DNA from 4 places in the Halobacillus sp. Marseille-Q1614 genome. Region 2 is predicted to be linked to each of the others. Evidence: riboswitches for the same ligand, from Rfam matches in the RefSeq annotation. Region 2 holds a riboswitch; each other region holds the start of a gene.

Region 1 (5,514 bases), 490 kb from region 2:
CGTGGTGAATGGAGTGCTCTCTTTTCCATTTTTCAAAAGGGAAAAGGGTGATAATACCGGTAATTGTTCCAATGATTCGGTTCGCTTTTTTGTTATTGAAAAAGGACATGTGCGTGCAATCGTGAAAAATAATGAAAATACGGACGACAAACGCTCCAGCTGCCATAGCAAAAGGAAGCGAAAGCCATACAGAAACAGATAGGCTTTGATAGGCAAGGATCCATAGAATGACAAAGGGTACAATTGTATTTATTAATTGGAGAATGCCGGCTTTATTATCAGCCTTGGCAAAGGATGCTACGTCTTTTTTTAGTTCTGCCTGTTTACGTTGGCTCATTTCATTACTCCTTTTATACATTTAATAATGTCTTCTAAGCATATAAGAAGCAAAAAAGGATTGTAAGACACAAATGTCAGGTACCGGGTATGACATTTATCATGGGTAGTCAATTTTTAACTAAATTTTGAAAATATTCCGCCAAAACTATATAATGGACACTATCTTTTTTTAGAATGGAGATGGATAGAACGTGGAATTGGGAAAAGAAGAATCGCAGCTTGAGAACCAGAAGGCGAAAAGATGGGAGATGCCTGATACATACGTCATTCTTTTTCTTGTATTATTACTGGCGGTTGTGGCTACATATTTTGTTCCTTCAGGATCGTTTGAAAGAGAAACGGTCAATGGAGTAGAGCGGGTCATACCAGATACGTTCACATCGGTGGATGGAGAGCCGACTGGATTTATGGAAATATTTCTAGCTCTGCAGGGAGGTATGGTCGAGTCTGCCGGCTTAATTTTTCTCGTCTTGTTTGCCGGGGGAGCATTTGAAGTGATCGAAAGGTCCGGGGCGATAAAAGGCGGGATCTTAAGAGCGGTACATAAGACGAAAGGGAAAGAATTCTTTTTAATTGCGATTGTTTCTCTATTGTTTGCCATTGGGGGAGCTGTAGGAGCAATCGCTAATGCCGTTATTCCATTTGTAGCGATCGGCGTGATTATTGCGCGGGCGCTGAAGCTGGATGCAATGGTTGCTGTTGCCATTACGTTTGGGGCCACTTTTGCGGGGTTTAACGTAGGTTTTATGAATCCATATACGGTCGGGATTGCGCAGTCGATTGCCGATCTGCCACTGTTTTCGGGAATGGCGCTGCGTCTTATTGCCTTCGTCATCATCGTTGGCGTAACAATTTGGTACACATGGCGCTATGCGAAAACCATATTAAAAGACCCTGACAAAAGCATGATTGGCATTTTAGATGCAAAAGAGGCATCATCAAAAGATTTAAAAGCCCCGTTTACAGGGAGACATAAATTAATCTTAAGCTTCGTAGGTCTTGCTCTGGCTTTCTTTATATTTGCTACCATTCAATTTAAATGGACGACCGATCATATGGCTGCCTTCTTTATCATTATCGGGCTTGTGTGCGGTATCATTGCCGGCATGAATTACAATAAAATTGCCCTGACGTTTCTTGATGGCTGTCAAAAGCTTGTCTATGGTGCACTGATTATCGGTGTTGCCCGTGCCATTTTAATCGTTATGGAAAATGCACAGATTTTAGATACAGCAGTTAATGCCCTGGCAGTTCCGCTGGAAAGCTTAAGCCCTGTCATGGCAGCACTGGGAATGTTTGTGGCGAACGGACTGATGAACTTTCTTGTTCCTTCAGGGAGCGGCCAGGCGATGATTGCGATGCCGATTTTAGCCCCGCTGGCTGATATGGTTGGAGTTACCCGCCAGGTGGCTGTTCAGGCTTATCAGTTCGGAGATGGATTTACGAACAGTATTTTCCCGACTTCAGGCCCTTTAATGGCGAGTCTGGCCGTTGCCGGTGTTCCATGGATCAAATGGGCGAAATGGATGCTTCCGCTTCTGTTTATTTGGATAGCGATTGCGGTTGTCATGCTGAGCATTGCGGTTCTCATTAATTGGGGACCTGTATAAGATTCTTCGAAAGCTAAAAAGCTCAGAGGTTAAAGCTCTGAGCTTTTTTCTAATTTACGAACCTAATACTGTCATTCCTCACCATCAACCACCACACCTTTCCTCCATACACGGCCCCTTTATGTTATTTGAATTTCTTAAAATATCGCCAAGGTCTTTTTATTTTTGAGCTTTTTCGACATAATAAGAGTAACTATTCATTCTGGGAGGTCAGTTGTATGAAACAGCCGGTCATTACAGTAATAGGAAGCCTTAACATGGATCTCCTGACGACGATTTCGAGGCTTCCTGATCAAGGCGAAACCAATTTCGGAGAATCTTTTTACATGAAGCCTGGCGGGAAAGGGGCCAATCAGGCTGTAGCAGCCGCACGTCTTGGCGCAAAGGTTTCTCTAATTGGAAAAGTCGGAAACGATTCAATAGGGGTAGAACTGATCCAGCATATGAAGCGTGAGAACGTTGATACGGGGCATATCGGAATTTCAAAAACAAAGGCAACGGGTGTCGCGAACATATTAATTAATGAAAGCGACAACCGCATTATGGTCGTATCCGGAGCGAACCAGGAAGTAACGCCAGATTATGCAGAGTCCTGTAAAGAAACGCTTCTGGCAAGTGATGTCGTCCTCAGCCAGCTGGAGGTTCCAGTGGAAACCGTTGAATGGGCAGCGGATTTTTGCCATAAAAACGAGATACCGTTTGTTTTGAACCCTGCTCCTGCTGTTCCTCTGTCCGCTTCCGTCTGGGAAAAGTGCAGTTACATTACCCCAAACGAGCTGGAAGCTGCGCTGTTATTTCAAGAGCCGTCGTTTAGCGATCAGCTGATTACAACATTAGGTCCGCTTGGGGCTAAATATAAGACACTGTTTATTCCGGGATATCCGGCTGAAGTAGTGGATACAACAGGCGCGGGCGATACGTTTAACGGGGCACTGGCTTTTTCGTTAGGTGTACGACTCTCGGTGGAGCAGGCGATCGCTTTTGCGAATGCGGCGGCTTCCTTTACAGTAGAGAAACTGGGGGCCCAGGCAGGCATGCCGACATATGAAAAAGTCGAGGAGCGCATGGGACTTAACGCCTAAACGTCTCATTTTCCTTTTATTTACCAAAAAAAATTGATACGATATCAACTACAATTTAATTTCTTATCAAGAGAGGTCGAGGGTATGGCCCGCAGACACCTCAGCAACCTGTGTTTTCTTAACGCAAGGTGCTAATTCCACCAAGCTGTCCAGGCTTGGAAGATAAGAAGAGCCACATGTTACATAAAGCCGTCTCTTCTTATTATAGAAGAGATTTTTTTATGGAAAATTATAAAGAGGAGAGGATACAAGTGATAAAAACAAATCAGGCTCCATTTAAAGCAGATCATGTCGGAAGCCTCCTTCGCCCGCAGCGGATTAAGGAAGCAAGACTGCAAAAGGAAAAAGGGAAAATTTCTGCCATAGAATTACGTAATATAGAAGATGAAGAAATTACTAAGCTTGTGGAAAAGCAGAAGAAAGCCGGACTTCGGTCCATCACAGACGGCGACTTGCGCCGGTCCTGGTGGCACTTTGACTTCCTCGAAGGATTGAAAGGAGTAGAAGGATTTAAACCAGAAGAAGGAATTCAGTTTAAAGGGGTGCAGACAAAAGCCCACTCTGTCCGAGTCTTGGATAAAGTAGACTTTGACCAGCATCCGATGCTTGATGATTATAAATTTCTTCATTCCATTGTCGGACCTGATCACGTGGCGAAGTTTACAATTCCAAGCCCAAACATGCTGTTCTTTAGAGGGGATATCAATCCTGAGATTTATCCGGATGAAGCCTCCCTGTTAAAAGATCTCACGCAGGCTTACCAAAAAGCGATTCAGGCTTTTTACGATGAAGGATGCCGCTATTTACAGCTGGACGATACCTCCTGGGCTGTCTTTTTCTCCGAAGAAGGCCGGCAGAAAATTAAAGAGCGCGGCCATGAGCCTGAACAGCTTCGCCGGCTTTTCATTCAGGCAATTAATCATTCCATCGCCGGCCGACCGGACGATATGGTCATCACGATGCATATTTGCCGCGGTAATTTCCGCTCGACTTATACCGCATCCGGAGGCTATGACACGATTGCAGAAACTCTGTTTAACGAACTTAATGTCGATGGGCTTTTCTTAGAGTACGATACAGAACGTTCAGGCGGGTTACAGCCTCTAAGACAGCTTAAGCGCAAAGATTTGAAAATCGTGCTCGGGTTTATTACTTCTAAGTTTCCTGAGCTCGAAGATAAGGAGAAAATAAAAGCAAGCTTGGAGGAAGCGGCTAAGCTGGTTCCAAAAGAGCAGCTATGTTTAAGTCCTCAATGTGGATTTGCATCTACAGAAGAAGGGAATATTATAACGGAAGAGGAGCAGTGGGCGAAGCTCCGTCACGTCGTTGAAATTGCCGAAGAAGTTTGGAATTAATTCGCTCAGGCAGCGGCAGCTTAGATAAAGTTGGATAGGAGTGAATGAGATGGATCCGTTTTTAAAGCGGGTGGAGCCTTACTTCAGTACAAATGACGAAACGGTTTTAAAAATCATCATGCGTGCTTTAAGCGACCATCCAGGGATTCCTGACCGTTTGACAGCCGAGAGCTTAAAAAGAAGCAGGCTGGAAGGTCAGTACCCTTATATATCTTCGTTAAATGGCGTCATTCTTGAAGAAGGTGCCATAGAAGAACTCATAAAGTGCCTACAAGATTTGCATCGAAAACATCTTTATCAGCCTCTGTTAGAAAAAATGGATGTGATGAGCCTCATTCAGCATAAAGAAGCCCTGCGTTTCTTTATAACAGAAGAGGCATGGAGCCATTACGAGAGAATTGCAAACTGTTCAGCGAAAGATGAACTTTACTCCATTTATTCAGAATTGATTCAAATGCTTGATAAGCGCTTTGACCAGAAAACGTTTCAGCTGGCTAAAACGACGGTCGATTATATAGTGAAAAAGGGGTGGCTCGACGGCGAGGAAGCAGTGGGCGAGTTAGAAGAATCCCTCAAAGCGGCATCTGATGGATTCCGTGCTATTCTAAATGCTTATATCCTCCGTCATTTCCCTGAAGACCGGTATGTGTATCCGCTGGTTAAGGCTTTAAAGGCGGGCGGAGCCCTTTTAAGTGAAGCCGCTGCAGAAACGCTTTGTGCCTATCAAACGAATGCAATCGTAGATGAAATCTATCCTCTTTGTAAGTCAGAGGATGAAATGCTGCCGCTGAGCATCCTGATAAAAACAAAAACTGAAGAAGCATTAGAAGCCCTTCGGCAGTTGTATTCGGAAACAAAAGATCTGGAGTATAGGGAAGCCATTGTTGAAGGAATGTGCCTCCATTTTTCCGAAGACTGCCTTCATGAAATCGAGGATTTTATAGAGCGGGGCCAGTTTACCGGATTAACCGATATGGATGATGTGACCTATGTTTATTATAAAGTCGTTGGCTTAGACAGCCTCAGCCTGCTGCTTTGGGAGGATCATGAAGAGCAGGAAAGCTCATAAAAGAGAAGGACGATTTAGAAATGTTCTAAATCGTCCTTTGAGTATGTTATGAAAAATTA
Region 2 (5,514 bases):
TATTGGAGCACCTTCAGCTAAAAGAGGTAATTTTGTTTGGATATTCAGCGGGAGGGTCAATTGCTCAAGACTTTGCCTTAACTTTTCCAGACAGAGTCAAAGCGTTAATTCTTTCAGGTGCTTTTCCGAAAGTCGCTGTAAAATTATTAGAAGTGGAATTTAAAGCGGGGATGAGCTGGGTGAAACAGGACCCCGGATCACTGGCTAAATTACTGAGCTTTTCTCATTTCAAAAGCCCTGAAATTAGAGCTGAATTAGAACACCATATGTCTAAATCGGATCCTTTCGTCTGGTACCATTTTTATAATGAATCTTTGAAGTATGATTGCACGGACCGGCTCCAGGAGTTTAAGATGCCGCTGCTGCTTCTATATGGGAATCGCGCCAAGTGGATTAAATATCATGTAAAGTATTATCAAAGCTGCAGCGATCCTTCTCTGGTCATTGTGGATGGAGCCTTTCACCAACTTCCGGCAAGCCATGGACCGATCGTGAATCAGGCGATACGGGATTTCTACGAACGAACGTTTACGGCCATACAAAAAACGCACGGCCTTCTATGAGGTGTGCGTTTTTTGTTCCTCTTCATCAGAGTAATGGTCGATGATTGCCTGTCCTTCTTTGGGAACTCGGTTCTCTTCATCTTTTTCTTCATGCTCGGTAAATGCTTCATTTATTTTGGCAGGGTGTGAAAACAGTTCGGCTGCTTCGTTGGAAGTGGGCTCATTCTTATGCTTTTTGTCTTTTTCCATCGTAATCCTCCTATGTTATTTAGTTGTGTTATTAGTTTTCCTTAAAATTATGTTCCTAAACAAAAGAACGATATATGATAGACTGTTAATAATAAGTTAACTGGTGTTTTATTAAGCTCTGTTAGGTGGCTTTGTTGATGAGAAAAGGGAGAGCTGCTCGCTTTTAAGCGGACAAACGTCTGAGCCGCCTCGCAAAACGGGTCTTGGATCGCGCGTTTCTCAGCGGGAGTCTCGCAGATATCCTTACTTTTTTAAGAATTATTGCAACAATAGAATTAACTTAGCATGATACTACTAGAGAGGGTCCGGCTTCCTTTTACAAAGGTAACGGTTCGCTGAATCCCTTCTTAATCAACACCGACGATTAACAGAGCAAATAATCCTCTACAAAGAAATGGGTGGGCACATGGGAGAAAAATTAAAGATCTTTAGTGACTGGATGACGCCTGTTGGTGAAAAGGATCGAGACGAAGTCCACCGTGACGGGGATTGGCACGAAAGTTTTCACTGCTGGTTTTACAGGCATGATAAAGACGAAACCTTCCTTTATTTTCAGAAACGATCGGACACGAAGAAGGAATTCCCATGCTTGTACGACATAACCGCGGCAGGGCATATTCAGTGTACAGAAGGGCGGGTAGAAGGAGGTCTTCGGGAAATCAGTGAAGAGCTGGGGCTGCAGCTTAGTGAGAAAGATATAGATTATCACGGATTCTACAAAGAAGAGCTTCGTGTGAAAACTTTAAAAGACCGAGAAATCTGTCATATTTACCTATATGCTTATGATGAAGCGAAAACTTTAACGATGAATGAAGAAGTTACCGACGTAGTCAGAGTTAATTTAGAAGAGTTCTTAAGCATGATTTCCAAGAACGGAAAATTTGTAACGGCTGAGTCCCTATTTCATAAGGAATCTATCTTGATGGAAGCCGAAGATTTCTGTCCGCATGACTTTAATTATTATCAGCATATCATCCAGGCGATCATGAGCACGCGATAGTTTTTTCGTTGACATCATGGTTTGGTCGTATTATATACTGTGGAAAACATATAAAGGAGAGACAGCAATGACTAAATCTTTTCATACACAAGTCGTACATAACCAAATTGACCAGGAGAAAGCCTTAAATAGTAAATCCACTCCGATCTATCAGACGTCTGCCTTTTCTTTTCGGGATTTAGACCACTTGGAGAGCTACTATGCAGGAGAGACCCCATATTCTTATACGAGAGAAAACAACCCGAACACAGATGAGCTCGGTCGTACGGTAGCCAATCTTGAAGGAGCGCCTGCTGGAGCAGCCTCATCATCAGGAATCTCGGCAATTATGGCGGGGGGTCTGTCCGGTTCAGAAGCCGGAGATCATATTTTGACAGCCGGAGAGTTATAAGGCGGCACCCACCAGCCGATTTCAAAAAAAATTTTCGCTTTTTGAATTGAATACACGATGGTTTCTTTTGCAGATGAACAAGCGATAAAAGATGCCATTCAGCCAAACACGAAGCTATTGTATTCCGAATCGATCTCCAATCCATTTCTACGAGTAGAAAATATCGAAAAACTGGTTGCCATAGCTCAGCAGCACAGCCTGCGGACGATGATTGACAATACATTTGCTACTCCTTATTTACTGCAGCCTTATAAACAGGGAGTGGATATCGTTGTCCACAGTGCCACTAAATACATCGGCGGGCACAGTGACGTTACTTCAGGCGTGGTCATTGGCCATGAAGATCTTATGGCTAAAGCGAAAAGGAAAGTGATAGGGCTTGGTACTAACTTAAGTCCATTTGAAGCCTGGCTGACACAGCGCGGATCCAAAACGCTGGCGCTGAGAATGAGACAACAGGCAGCTAATGCGGGCCAGGTTGCCAGTAAGCTGAGCGAGAACAGCGGCGTAAAGCGAGTCTTTTACCCAGAAGAGGTTTCTGATCGTGGGAATGGGGCGATCGTTACGATTGAACTTAGTCATAATGCGGATGTAGAAACATTTTTCAAATCACTTGGGTGGATTAAACTTGCTCCGACACTTGCCGGTGTTGAGACAACTGTATCCTACCCAATCCGTACTTCACACCGTTCGCTTACGCCTGAAGAAAGGGAGAAGATCGGCATAAATGAATATGTGATTCGCTTGTCAATTGGGATAGAAGAAGCGGATGATATTATTGCCCAATTCAAAGAAGCAATTGAACATTCTGTTAAATAAATATTCGAAAAATTATTGACTTTAAAGCAGCTAATCCTTATAATTCATAAACATAACCAAATTAAATATTGAGATTACTCTTATCAAGAGCGGCAGAGGGACTAGGCCCTGTGAAGCCCGGCAACCTTCAAACATCGGTTTGAAAAGGTGCCAAATCCTACAGATCACGGATCTGAGAGATAAGAGGAGGACTTTTGTTATTAACAACCCCTCTTCTTATCGAAGAGGGGTTTTTTGCGTCTTTTGTAACACATGACATAACTAAAAACTAAGGAGGATTTTACTATGACAAACTCTTTTGAAAGCTATGATTTAGATACCATTTCCTTACATGGCGGTCAATCTCCGGACCCAACGACAGGTTCACGCGCCGTACCAATTTACCAGACAACATCTTACGTGTTTCATGATACTGATCATGCGCAAAGTTTATTTGCCTTAGATGAGCCGGGAAATATTTACTCTCGTATTGGCAACCCGACCGTGGATGTATTTGAGAAAAGGATGGCTTTGCTGGAGAACGGTGTAGCTTCAGTGGCTACAGCTTCTGGGATGTCCGCCATTTCTCTTTCGATCTTAAACCTGGCTGGAGCAGGTGATGAGATTGTGGCAGCGGCTAATTTGTACGGCGGAACGTATAATTTGTTCGCTAATACTTTGCCGAGATATGGCATTAAAGTAGTTTTCGTAGATCCTGAAGATCCTGAGAACTTCCGCAAAGCGATCAACGATAAAACAAAAGCAGTATTTGCTGAAACAATTGGTAACCCGAGCCTGCACGTGCTGGATTTCGAAAAAGTGGCTCAAGTTGCCCACGATAACGACATTCCGCTCATTGTCGATAACACGTTTGCAACCCCATATTCCTGCAAACCGCTTGAATGGGGAGCAGACATTGTCGTTCATTCGGCAACCAAATGGATTGGCGGCCACGGTACGACAATCGGAGGTGTCGTTATTGACGGAGGACGCTTTGACTGGAGCAACGGCAAGTTCCCAGTATTCACAGAACCAGATGAAAGCTACAATGGCATTCGCTATGCCGCTGACTTTGGGACATTAGCTTTTATTACAAAACTCCGTGTTCAATTACTTAGAGACTTGGGAGCATGCTTAAGCCCGCAGAACGCGTTCCAGCTTCTTCAAGGCTTAGAAACACTTCACTTAAGAGTAGAACGCCATAATGATAATGCGCTGGAAGTGGCTGAATATTTAAAAGCACATCCGGATGTAGACTGGGTATCCTACCCGGGATTAAAAGAGCACCCGGCTCATGATCTGGCTAAGAAATACTTAGAGGTCGGTTATGGATCAATTGTAAACTTCGGCATTAAAGGCGGCCGTGAAGCGGGTCGCCAAGTAATTAACAACATTTCACTCTGGTCTCACGTAGCGAATGTCGGTGATGCCAAATCTCTTATCATTCACCCGGCGTCCACTACCCACCAGCAGCTGTCTGTAGAAGATTTGGCAGCCAGCGGGGTAACCGAAGAATTAATCCGCTTATCTGTCGGAATTGAATCAGCTAAAGATTTAATCAATGACTTAAACCGCGCCATTGGCAAAGCAACAGGCAGAGAAGCTGATACAGCCATTACAGAAAATGATGAGGGTGTAATCAAGTGGGCCCTTAATTCTCCAAAGGTAACGGAAACCGTCGATGGAGAAGAGGTAACAAGACCAAAACGGCTCGCGATAGTCGGGCTTAGCGGCAAGCCGTCCCGACCAAGTCACCGTTTGGCCCGCAAAATGCAGCGTATGGGTTATCAAATCGTACCCGTCAATCCTCGAGAAGAAGAAGTGTTAGGGGAAAAAGCTTATCCTGACCTGCGCGCCATTCCTTTTAAAATTGATGTTGCCCAAATCTTCCGCAGTCCGGAAGCGGCCATTGAAATTGCTAAAGAAGCGGCCGAAGTGAAGCCAGAGGTATTTTGGCTGCAGGAAGGGGTCATTTCTCCGGAAGCAGCTAAAATTGCGAGCGATGCCGGTTTGCAGGTCATTCACAACCGCTGTACGTATAAAGAAGCACAACGCTTAAGAGGCACCATAGAAACTTATGCATGTGAGATATAAAACAGGAGGAAAGAATGAAAATTAAATCCTCCGTTACTATCTACTGTTCTGCTGCTTACAATTACGTTAATTGTCTGCTCAAACGCCGAAGAAGAAGGCGGCCTTGATAAAATCACACGCGAACGCGGTGACTCTTACTTAGCGGAATTAAAGCAGCTAGACTTTACAAAAGGGTAAGGAGGATCGTTTTAGATGACGGAAAAAGTTCTGCCGCCAAGAAAAGGAAGTTATAATGTCGGAATAGAATGGATGGAAGGCGAACCCTTCAGCTGGGAGCGCGTCCATCCGATGTTTACCTGGTTTGAAACAGGCAAAGTAAACATGGCGCATGAATGCGTGGACCGGCATGTGGAAGATGGAAAAGGTGAAAAAACGGCGCTTCACTATTTTTCTGAGGAGCTGGAAATTACTTTCACTTATCGTGAACTGCAGACAGAGGTGAATCGCTGGAGCAACGTGCTTCGTACCAAGGGCGTGAA
Region 3 (5,514 bases), 700 kb from region 2:
TAGCAGTAAGGCTGGAAATCCCCTCGCATGGGACAGTCTCCCAGTCGGGCTGTCTGTTATAAAGAAGGTGGCTTAAGATCATTAGCTTATAGAAAGCGTCATCTCCTTCAATATCATTAGAAGGATCGGCTTCCGCATAGCCTCTTTCCTGGGCTTCCTGCAGGGCACGTGAAAAAGGCTTGCCTTCGGACTGCATAGCCGTCAGGATATAATTGCTCGTTCCGTTTAAAATTGCTTCTACTCCCGTAATTTGATTAACCTGCATTAATTTAGAAATGAGTCCAATGATCGGTGTGCCGGCAGCAGTGGTCGCTTCATAACCGATACCGACATGAGAATTGGCCTGTGCTAATAAAGAAGGGCCATAAGCCGCAAACATCACTTTATTAGCTGTTACGATATGAATTCCACGGGCAATTGCCTGGGACAGATAGGTGAAGCTCGGCTCCTCTCCGACCGTAGCTTCGAACACAATGTCTGGCTTAAGAGACAGGATATCTTCAAAATGGTCCGTCACAAATAGATGTTCTTTAATCGGCCGCGGCTTTTCTAAATTTTGAACGAGTACGCCGCAAACCTCAATTTGATCCCCGGCTAATTTTGCTAACTCTTGCTGCTTCTCAAATAAAATATCATGAACTCCCTGGCCGACTGTACCGAAACCAAGGATCGCTGCTCTAATCGTCATCCTGCATTCACTGCTCCTTGTTGATTTTTTCTTCGATCCATGAGCCCCATTCGTCGAATTCTACTAAGAATCCATCGTGGCCATAGTCTGTTTTTACATGATGGTGTTCACTGTTGGGCACATAGCGGCTGAAGGTTTCGATAAGCTCCTTTGGATACAGAAGGTCGTGTTCAAAGCTTATCGTGTACAGCTTCGCTTTGTACTGCCGTGACACTTCCTCTAAACTTCCTCGTCCGCGGCTGATATCATGATGGTTCATCGCTTCAAGTAAATAAAGGTAACTGTTAGCATCAAACCGCTGTTTGATTTTTTCACCTTGATAGTCTAAGTATGATTGAATATTATAAAGTGATTCCGTCTGGCTTCTTGCAAATCGTTTTTGAAAAAGCGTGCCACTGCGGTAAGTAACCATTCCAGCCATCCGGGCGATTTCAAACCCGTTCAGTCTGTCCGTTTGTTCATAATGGCCATCATTAAAAGAAGGATCGTCCTGAATGGCGCGTGCACCAATATGGTTAAAAGCAATGCCATAATCGCTTAAGTAAGGGGTTGCGGCCATACAGAAGAGCTGTTTCATAAAATCCGGGTACAACAGTCCCCATTCTAACGTCTGCATTCCGCCCAACGATCCGCCGATGACCGCATGAACATTGTTTATGCCAAGCTTTAACAAAGCAGCATGCTGGGCGTGGACGATATCTCTAATTGTAACGGGAGGGAACTTCTGCCGGTAATAGTCATTCGTTTGCGGGTCAATGCTTGCCGGGCCTGTAGATCCATGACATCCTCCAAGCACATTAAAGGTGATGATTTGAAATTTGGATGTATCAATGGGGCATCCATTACCCACCAGGCCTTTCCACCAGCCCGGGCTCTCCTCTGTTCCGACGGCGTACTGGTTTCCGGTCAAAGCATGGCAAATGAGTATGACAGGGGCGTCACTTGGGCCCGATCGTTCATAAGCAAGTTCAACATTAGAAAAAGTGTGTCCTGATTCAAAAGTAAAGTTATGAAGAGTAACGGCGGTATTTGTTTTCTGGTTAGAGATATTTTTAATCGACACAGCAGGATTCCCTCCTCGTATTGCTTTGACTGCATATAAAAAACCCTCTTCTAAAAGAATAAGAAGAGGGTGATCGTTTAGGTTTCCTCCTCTTATCTTTCAGATCTGATTAGATCTGTAGGAATTAGCACCTTTTCAAGCCGTTGCTTGAAGGTTGCCGGGCGTCACAGGGCCTAGTCCCTCTGCCACTCTAGATAAGAGTTATTAAATTAGTCGTCCATATAAGGTATGTTACGAATTATAGAATGAGAATTATTTATTGTCAAACTATTTTTATGCTTTTTCGTACGTTTGAAGCAGAAGCTGCCTGGGAAGATACAAATTAAGACGATAATTAGGATGAAGGAGAGATTAAAGAATGAAAGAATACAGCGTATCACCTAATAAAGATGTAACAGGCTGGTTTGTCAAAATTGAAGACGTAGCCCCAACGGACGAGTATGATGAGCGTGACACAGCGATTGCCAAAGCAAAGGAAATGGCAGAACACAACAAACCGAGCCGTGTATTAATTTTAGATAAGAACCATGAAGTAGAAGATGAAATTAAATATTAATCACCACAAGCTCCCATGACCTGGGAGCTTTTTAATATGGATCAGCTTTTTTATACGAGATTTCTATTGAAAGTAAAGGCAGTGTTAGATCAAAAAAGGAAATCTGAGAGACTCCTGCGGAATAACGATCGGGCAGGACAAGCGCAGAGGCTTGAGCTAAAAGGAACGTGAGTATGCTGAAATTATGGATTTAATGAGGGAAAAGCGTTAAGCTGATCGTATCAATAGTAAAGGTGTGCAAGCGATGGAACAACAAGCAGATGTCATAATTATAGGAGCCCGGGTCGCCGGGGCCAGCCTGGCTATTTTACTAGGTAAGATGGGGAAGAAAGTAACGCTGGTCGATAAAGCTCATTTTCCGAGTGATACATTATCTACTCATCACCTTTCTCACTTAGAGTATTTAAAAAAGTTAGAAGTTCTCAAAGAAGTAGAAGCCACGGGCCTTCGTAAAATCACCAGAATGCGTACATATATAAAGGACAGCTTTATTGAAGGACCTCGCTCTTCCTATACGCTTATACCAAAACGTGCTCATCTGGATCAAGTATTAATAAAAAAAGCACTGTCTTTCCCTAGTGTGGAACTGTTAGAAGGAACGCAGGCAGTCCATTTACTTAAGTCAGATGGCCGGGTAAATGGAATCGTCATAGTGGACAGCCATGGGAATAAGCAGTACCTGAAGGCTCCCTTAGTTGTTGGAGCTGATGGGAAGAATTCAAAGATTGCCCACTTGGCAGGAGCAAAGAAGTATGGAGACCATTCTCCGATTCGGCCTGTTTTCTACGGGTATTATAAAAACATTACACCCTTATTAGAACCGACTACAGAAATATTTTTAAACGACGGGAGGATAGGATTTTTATTCCCGATGGAACAAGGGAGGGACTGCTTAGGGCTTGAAGTCTGGCCGGAGGAGTTTCAACAGCTTGCCAAAAACCAGGGAAAATTCGAAGAAATCTATCGCACGTATTATGGGATGGAGAAACGGATGAAAGAAGCTTCTTTACAAGGAGAGATTATTGGGACACCAGGCGTTCCTAATTTCTTTCGCCAGGCGGCGGGGAAGGGCTGGGCTCTTATCGGAGATGCCGGGCATAGTAAAGATCCAAGCACAGGCCTGGGCATGAATGACGCTTTTATGCAGGCCTTCCTGCTGGCAGAAGCTATAAAATCTAATGATAATGGCTTACCGTGGGAAGATGCAGCGAAAATATTCCAAGAAAAACGGGACCAGGGATTAGCCCCAAGCTACCGATTGACGCTAGATTACATTCAGTCCCGCAGGTCATGGACGGCCAATGAAGAAGCACTATTTCAAGCAATGGCAGCCAATCCAACGGTGTGGAATAAAATTGTTCCTTCGCTGCCGGGCCTTTTGAAAGACCATTCCACCGATATTCCAGAGCTGTATGGCTCGGTAGAATACGAGGCGAAAAACTTTGAGCTTAAGGAGGAGAAATGATGAGCTGGACTAAGGAAGCGGCTTTCTTAAAGCTGCAGGAGATTTATACGGATAAAGTGATGCAGGACGAAAAACGACGTATCTTTCAGCAGGTGTATCGCCATCTTTACGAGCATTTAGAAGATTTAGCCGTGAAATCCGGGTTGAAAGAAGAAACGAAAAAACAGCTTAAATTGTTTAAAGAGTACACATTCATGCCAGGGGATAACCTGTTTCAGTCAATGAGGTATGTGTTTTTAATAGCAAGAGGCGAGAAGGAAACCGATCCAGCCGTCACCCAGTCTCATCTCAAGCGGATTTACCGGTCGCTCTTTCAGCCAGCTGGTTTAAAGAATCCGTATATTCCTGATTCGTTTTGGACTACCCCTTTAGGTGTCGCCTGCACAGTTGCCGAAAAAGGGGTAGAAGCGGTATATCCGATTCTTGATGAAATAGAATTAGATTTATAATAATAAAAAAGATTTTATCTTCCCCCACGTCGCGGATACTAATCGCTTTTTCGTGGACGAACGCCTGAGCCTCTTTGTGAAACTCACACTGCGGGGTCTCGGATCGTCTGTTTTTCCGCAGGAATCTCGCAGTATTCGCTTCCTCGGTAACGAAAAAGACTTTTCTTCATCCAGCTTTCCGGGCTTTATGGAGCAAAGTCTTTTTCATATTTTCACAAGGTTCTCTTATTTATATCTGAAAGAATGTACGAATTTGACCGGCTATTTCTTTAAATCTTTTGTCATTTTCTAGATTAGACAGCATCCCTTTAATGACAGCAAGCCGGGGTTCCTTCTTCTTAATTTCTTCGAGCAGAACAGAAGCAGTAACTTCCACATCTCCTTCTGCTTCTTTTTCAATATTTTCTAATGTATAAATAATCGTTTCTAACTGGTTGTAGTAAAAATCGTCAGGGATAATCTGATTCATCAGTTTGTCAGTTATGACTGGTTGGTCACCCGTTTGTGTAAATCCGTGCACGAGGAAATCGACGCGTTTAACAATTGATGCACACAATTCGTCAATATCAAATTCGATTCCTTCAATAATAATTAAATCGACATAGGCTTTAAATATCCCTTGCAGCAAAACGGAAACTTCCCAGATAATATGGTCGATCTCTTTACCGTAGATGGCCAGCAGCCCTTTTTTATAAAAAAGGTATGTGTTGAATCTCATCTGCTGAATAAAAGATTCAATATCTTTGTTGAAGGGAATCGCCTGCTCTCGGATTTGCATAATGATAAAATCACGATGCTTTATAATCTCTTTAAAAGTGACGGACAGCTGTTGAATAAGCTTTGTTCTTGGATCCAGGTTCATCGCTTGAATTTCTTCAGTTTTTATTTGAATTTCCTGAGAGTAATGATAGAAGATTTCAAGAAGCAAAGCGTCTTTTGATTTGAAGTAAAGGTAGAAGGCTCCTTTAGAGATGTTACACTCACTCGCTATTTCCTGAACGGAGGTAGCTGTGAATCCTTTGCTGGCAAAAAGCTTAATTGATGTCTCAATGATAAGTACTTTCTTATCTTCCATAATTTGAACTCCTTATGATTACTAAAACTTCTTCTTGACTTTTGACTGACTAGTCAATGAATTTTATATGTCACTGACTAATTGGTCAAATGCAGGAAGGTGGTTGAGAGGTATTATTAATTTTTCTATGTTTTCGGTATGGTTAATGACTATCATTATTACCATAGCAGGTTTATACGCAGGATAAAATATGAAACTAGAAACAATTCCAGATATAA
Region 4 (5,514 bases), 600 kb from region 2:
GCTCCAGTTAATGTCTGGACAATAATAGCGATCAGGCCGGCAATGATCACCCACTCTATCCCTTTTCCAAACAGCGAGAACATACGAGTCGTAATTCTCGTAAATTTCCATATTCCAAGTCCTATAAATAATGCTAGAAAGACTGTAGGCACTAAGTTTTTAATCATCCATAGAATTTCGTACCCCGCTAAAGCCCCTCCCGCCAAACATCCAAAGGGGATCGTGATGATGCCTATTAATATCCCACGTGCGAAATAAGGCTGGTCGCTTTTTTCAATAATCGTCAGGGCGACCGGAATTGTAAATACGATCGTCGGCCCCATCATAGTTCCAAGAAACGCCCAGGAAAAGACAGCCCCCTGCTTTGTTTCCGCTAACGACTCAGCTAATGGATATGCCCCCATATCAATGGCTAAGATCATAGACGCAAACATGGCCGGATCAGCCCCGATCCGGTTATACAATGGAACGACCCAGGGAGCAAGCTGCTCAGAAATAACAGGAGCCAGTGAAATAATCCCCACCATTGCCAACGCCAAAGGCCCCATCATCATAAAAGCTTCATGGAACTTATCACCAAGTCCAAAACGATTATGTAAAAAGGCATAGTCCACCGCACCCGCTGCCATGAAGATGGTAATGATAATTAATATCGCGTCATTCAGCCACATGCCTTCTCCCCCTTTTTTCTTCTCTGTTGTTTCTTTTTATTGTAAATTAAGAGTAACAGAAAAGGAGGAATAATCTGTGCTTCGATTAGAAAACTTTACAGAAAAAGATGAACAGCAGTTGATAGCCTGGATCTCTGACCCAAGACTCCTTGTGCAATGGGCGGGCTCGTCTTTTACCTTCCCTCTAACGTCCGAACAGCTTGAGATTTATAGACAAAAAGCTAACTGTCAAATTTATAAAGCGGTGGAAGGCGGACTTACAGTAGGCCACGCAGCTTTAAAAAATATTGATCACATAAACCGCTCCGCACGTGTCGGCCATATTTTTATAAGTAGTGAAGAACGAGGTAAAGGGTTGGGATTAAAAATGTTGGAAGCTCTGCTTGAGGTTTCCTTTAATGAACTGCAATTACATAAAGTCAGCCTTGGCGTATTTGATTTTAACGAGCCGGCCGTACATACATATAAAAAAGCCGGCTTTCAAATCGACGGCTGCCTGCTCGATCACAAACTGGTGGATCATGAATTCTGGAATTTATGGGAGATGAGCATCCTGGAAAGTGAATGGAATGTAAACGATTCGTGAACACCCACTTTTTTATATATTATTTGGTATTTTTTTGCTACGATTAGGTTTCAGAGATTTTATGAAAGGAAAGGTGAATATGAAGAAAAAGCGGCTGATAGCCATAGGAATTGCAGCAGGGTTATTACTTATCGGCGTTCTTACTCAAAGCATTGGATTTTTAATGTCTGATACATTTAATGAATCCCGAAACATGTTTACTGAGGATGAAGGTCCCAAAGAGAAAGTAGTAGAGAATGGATCAAATTCAAACCGAATTGCCCACCTTACCGTAGATGGAACGATTATCTCAGGCGAGGGGTCCAACCCATTTTCAGGCGAAGGATATAACCACGAGCAGTTCATGAAACAGCTCGAAGCTATTAAAAATGACAGTACCGTAAAAGGAGTTCTGCTCTACGTTAACTCTCCAGGCGGAGGGGTATTTGAAAGCGCAGAAATCCACGACAAGCTTCAGGAAATTAAAGAACAGGATAAGAAATTGTATGTTTCAATGGGCGGCATGGCCGCATCAGGAGGATATTACATATCAGCACCCGCTGATCAAATTTTTGCATCTGAAGAAACTTTCACAGGATCACTAGGTGTCATTATGCAAAGCATTAACTATCAAGAGCTTGCTAATGAATACGGTGTAAAATTCAATACGATTAAGAGCGGCCAATTCAAGGACATCATGAGCCCTACAAAAGAGATGACAGAAGAAGACCGCGAAATCCTTCAAACCCTAGTCGATGAGTCTTACCAAGGGTTCGTCAACGTAATCAGCGAAGGACGGGGAATGTCCGAAGATAAAGTGAGAGAACTGGCAGATGGCCGTATTTATTCAGGACAGCAAGCTGCGGACAACGGCCTGATTGATCAGATCGGGTTTGAAGAAGATGCGTTGAATTCCTTAAAAGAAGAAATCGGCGGTAACCCAGAAATTTTCGAATACACCAACACTGACAGCTTCCTTGGGATTCCGCTTAGTGTGGAAAGTTTTTTACCAAACAATGAAATTAAATGGATAAATGAGATGATCGATAACCGCCAAGGACCACGCATGATGTATATGTACTCAGAGTAAAGGAGGAGATTAAATGGATACCGTAGAGCCGAACCGCAGCCACTTAAACGAGACCGTTACGGAAAACTTAACAGAATTTCACCGCGTCATCTACGCTGGATTCGCTCCTCGCTTCTTTGCTTACATTATTGATTTAATAGTGATTTGGAGTCTGAATTCTATCATCACAAGACCGCTGTTAAGATTAACTAACCTCTCAGATGCAAAACTATGGATAGAATTGTTTAGTGCATCGAATATCGTTCAATCCCTTGTGTTCTTTCTGTATTTTGCATTAATGACCTGGTTCTTCCGGGCCACACTCGGAAAAATGATTCTCGGCTTGTCCGTAGAATCGCTTCAAGGAGATTCATTATCAAAAGGACAAGTGATTTTTAGAGAAGTCATCGGAAGATATATCAGCATGGCGGTCATTGGACTGCCTTACCTTGTCGTCATTTTCACGAAGAAACACCAAGGTATTCACGATATGTTTGCCGATACAGCAGTAATTAAAGAAAAAATGAAAAAGTTAAACCGTGATTTAAAAACTTCATTAAGCTAGACGGATGCAGCTCCTCTTCTTTTAAGAGGAGCTTTTTTTAGCGCGCGCGGCGATTTTAGAATTTCCGGGTGCTTTCACCGGTTTTTCAATTTCTTTTCAACGTTCATAACTGCTTCTACAACGCTCTCCCTCCTCAGCCGTACCACAACCACAGAACAAAGGCTTAAAGCGCCTGGTAGACACGAAACGCATAAGCAAAACGGCCGGAGGAAGGTGGCCTTCCCTTTTAGCAGGGCGGATTGCTTATGACCCGAGTGTCTGGGGGATGGAGCTGGATGTCGCTCTTCTAAACATATCCACAGCTTGGAATTTTTTAATTTCCTAGACAACATAAAAAAGCACCTTTTCCATTTAGAAAAGGTGCTTGCCAAATCGTCAGCTGATTCCACAAGCGAATGAGCTGTGCTTTTGTGAATATTTCTGATGATATTCTTCAGCTTCATAGAAAGTTTCAACCGGAGTAACTTCCGTAACAATCGGTCGCTTAAAAACGCCTTTATTCGTCCACTGTTGAATTTTTTCTTCGGCTATAGCTTTCTCCGCTTCATTCTGATAAAAGATAGCGGAACGATATTGGTGGCCAACATCTCCACCCTGGCGATCTTTTGTTGTAGGATCGTGTGATTCGAAAAATATATTAACCAGGCCTCCGTAAGTGATCACTTGTGGATCATACTCAATTCGGATGGATTCTGCATGCCCGGTAGTTCCTGTTTTTACTTGCTCATAAGTTGGGTGGGGTACATGCCCGCCTGTATATCCAACTCTTGTTTTCGTAATTCCTTCAAAGCGTTCGAAAAATGCTTCAACTCCCCAAAAACATCCTGCTGCAAAAATAGCTGTTGCCATCATCATCTTCCCTTTCTCTAAACGCAACTTCTACCTAAGAGAGCTTGACGGTTTATACAATCAAAAACCCCTTTTCTTATCCGAGATAAAGAAAAGGGGTCGTCATTTCCGTACGATCCTCTCATCTTCTAGAATGGATCAACCATTCTACAGGAATTGGCACCGTTCTCGTCAATCTAATGATTGATTCGATGGTTGCCGGGCATCAAAGGGCCAGTCCCTCCGCCTCTCTGGATAAGAAGTTTCCGTTATTTTTTTAGTTATTCTATATAATACAATTTTTTTTAGTCGAAGTAAAGGCGAAAGCACTATTTTTTAAAAATCAGCTGCTTCCAGACGTATACACCTCTTCAAATGGCTGGACAATGACAAAACCTTCTCCGTTAAATTCCATTTGAATAGATTCACCACTTCCCCGCCCTACAAAAGTTTTCAAGCTGATGTCTGTGCGAAATTCCGGCTTTAAGTGACCGGACCAGGCTACCGTAGCATTAGGGTCTGTAATCACAGGAGATCCGGGCTTAACGAGCAAAGTTAAAGGTTCATAATGTGAAGTGACCGCCACCCTTCCTCTGCCTTCTAAGGTAACATTGAACAGTCCACCTGCCATCATTCCTGCTACTTTTTTCATTAATTTGATATCCCATTGAATACCTGGTTCAAATGCTAATAAGTCGTTGCCGTTTACCGTTATCGCTTCATTATCAAGGTTAAAGATCGTAATCTTTTTTCCCTGATCGGCTAAGTAAAGTCTTCCCTGGCCTGTGGCTTTCATAAGTGAACTGCCTTCACCTGATAAAGCTTTTTTAAACATGCGGCCGACTCCATGTTCTAAGATCCCTTCTCTTTCGAACTTAATGTTTCCATTGTAAGAGATCATGGAACCTGATTTGGCCCATACTTGATCAGAGAGATTTACTTCTAATATACGCGGTGTTTCTAATTCAAAGAACTCATTTTCACTTTCATCCTGCTTTGTCTGCCGAATAAATTCATCAATTGAATAATTGCTCATAATTAACAACTCCCTTCTCCGTCATATATGTATATACGAGACAAGGCGTGCAGTTGTTTCAAATAATGGTTTTATTATCCGAGAAAAACGGCTCCATATAGAAGCGACCCGGCGATTACAAAGGCCGGATGTACCTTTACCTTTTCAAGCAGTACAAAGCTTAATACAATCAGTAGTATAGTATGCAGGGTGCCTGTCGATACATATGATGTCTGAAAAAATTGGTAGGCCATGACACCTAACAGGACGGCGATTGCAGGCCGGATCAGGGAAGTCATCAACTTCACCCGAGGTGATCCCTTATACTTATTGAGCAGGCTTAGTAATGCGATCATTAAAATTAACGAAGGAGCTACGGTAGCAAATACTCCGACAGAAGCTCCGAGAATGCCGGCTTGCTGATAGCCTATATACCCAGCCATTTTAGTCGCAATCGGGCCTGGCAATGCGTTGGCCATAGCAAGCATTTCACTGAATTCATTCACCGTCAGCCACTTAAATCGGCCGACTACCTCATTTTCAACCAGCGGAATGGAAGCCGGCCCGCCGCCGTAACCTACGATGCCGGGTATGAAAAATGCGATAAAGATATGCCAATATATCATAGAGTTGACTCCTTGCTTTGTTCCTTAGTGACGTCATTTTTTGTTTTCTTCATAGGTTTTAAAAGGGCGAACAACAATAAGGCTGCAATTATGATGCCGGGATGTATGCCTATTCCTTCAATTAAAATCAGTGACCCTGATCCTAATAGAATGGTCAGCAGGTAACCAAGACTGC

Evidence for each region. A riboswitch is a leader RNA that binds a small molecule or an ion and turns the genes downstream of it on or off. The one in region 2 is predicted to bind S-adenosylmethionine.
Region 1: it holds a riboswitch for S-adenosylmethionine, as region 2 does, so the genes downstream of both, HUS26_RS17215 (5-methyltetrahydropteroyltriglutamate--homocysteine S-methyltransferase) here and HUS26_RS14595 (PLP-dependent aspartate aminotransferase family protein) in region 2, are expected to answer to the same signal.
Region 3: it holds a riboswitch for S-adenosylmethionine, as region 2 does, so the genes downstream of both, HUS26_RS18150 (homoserine O-acetyltransferase) here and HUS26_RS14595 (PLP-dependent aspartate aminotransferase family protein) in region 2, are expected to answer to the same signal.
Region 4: it holds a riboswitch for S-adenosylmethionine, as region 2 does, so the genes downstream of both, msrA (peptide-methionine (S)-S-oxide reductase MsrA) here and HUS26_RS14595 (PLP-dependent aspartate aminotransferase family protein) in region 2, are expected to answer to the same signal.

Annotation. Positions count from the first base shown of each region.
Region 1 covers NZ_CADDWH010000001.1:3,417,992-3,423,505, forward strand. The annotation lists gene HUS26_RS17200 (fatty acid desaturase) at 1-337, opposite strand, end outside; gene HUS26_RS17205 (YfcC family protein) at 531-1,949, shown strand; gene HUS26_RS17210 (ribokinase) at 2,168-3,031, shown strand; SAM riboswitch class I at 3,092-3,200, shown strand; gene HUS26_RS17215 (5-methyltetrahydropteroyltriglutamate--homocysteine S-methyltransferase) at 3,253-4,386, shown strand; gene HUS26_RS17220 (HEAT repeat domain-containing protein) at 4,436-5,455, shown strand; gene HUS26_RS17225 (flavodoxin family protein) at 5,512-5,514, opposite strand, start outside.
Region 2 covers NZ_CADDWH010000001.1:2,926,683-2,932,196, reverse strand. The annotation lists gene HUS26_RS14615 (alpha/beta fold hydrolase) at 1-563, shown strand, start outside; gene HUS26_RS14610 (hypothetical protein) at 558-752, opposite strand; gene HUS26_RS14605 (NUDIX domain-containing protein) at 1,159-1,752, shown strand; partial or broken gene HUS26_RS14600 (PLP-dependent aspartate aminotransferase family protein) at 1,820-2,962, shown strand; SAM riboswitch class I at 3,040-3,148, shown strand; gene HUS26_RS14595 (PLP-dependent aspartate aminotransferase family protein) at 3,248-5,035, shown strand; gene acsA (acetate--CoA ligase) at 5,228-5,514, shown strand, end outside.
Region 3 covers NZ_CADDWH010000001.1:3,622,029-3,627,542, forward strand. The annotation lists gene HUS26_RS18145 (homoserine dehydrogenase) at 1-688, opposite strand, end outside; gene HUS26_RS18150 (homoserine O-acetyltransferase) at 696-1,751, opposite strand; SAM riboswitch class I at 1,841-1,952, opposite strand; gene HUS26_RS18155 (DUF2188 domain-containing protein) at 2,110-2,307, shown strand; gene HUS26_RS18160 (NAD(P)/FAD-dependent oxidoreductase) at 2,552-3,772, shown strand; gene HUS26_RS18165 (hypothetical protein) at 3,772-4,221, shown strand; gene HUS26_RS18170 (TetR/AcrR family transcriptional regulator) at 4,451-5,296, opposite strand; partial or broken gene HUS26_RS20085 (efflux RND transporter permease subunit) at 5,487-5,514, shown strand, end outside.
Region 4 covers NZ_CADDWH010000001.1:2,329,604-2,335,117, forward strand. The annotation lists gene eutH (ethanolamine utilization protein EutH) at 1-671, opposite strand, end outside; gene HUS26_RS11810 (GNAT family N-acetyltransferase) at 748-1,257, shown strand; gene sppA (signal peptide peptidase SppA) at 1,337-2,326, shown strand; gene HUS26_RS11820 (RDD family protein) at 2,340-2,870, shown strand; gene msrA (peptide-methionine (S)-S-oxide reductase MsrA) at 3,246-3,719, opposite strand; SAM riboswitch class I at 3,838-3,960, opposite strand; gene HUS26_RS11830 (AIM24 family protein) at 4,042-4,734, opposite strand; gene HUS26_RS11835 (chromate transporter) at 4,809-5,339, opposite strand; gene HUS26_RS11840 (chromate transporter) at 5,336-5,514, opposite strand, start outside.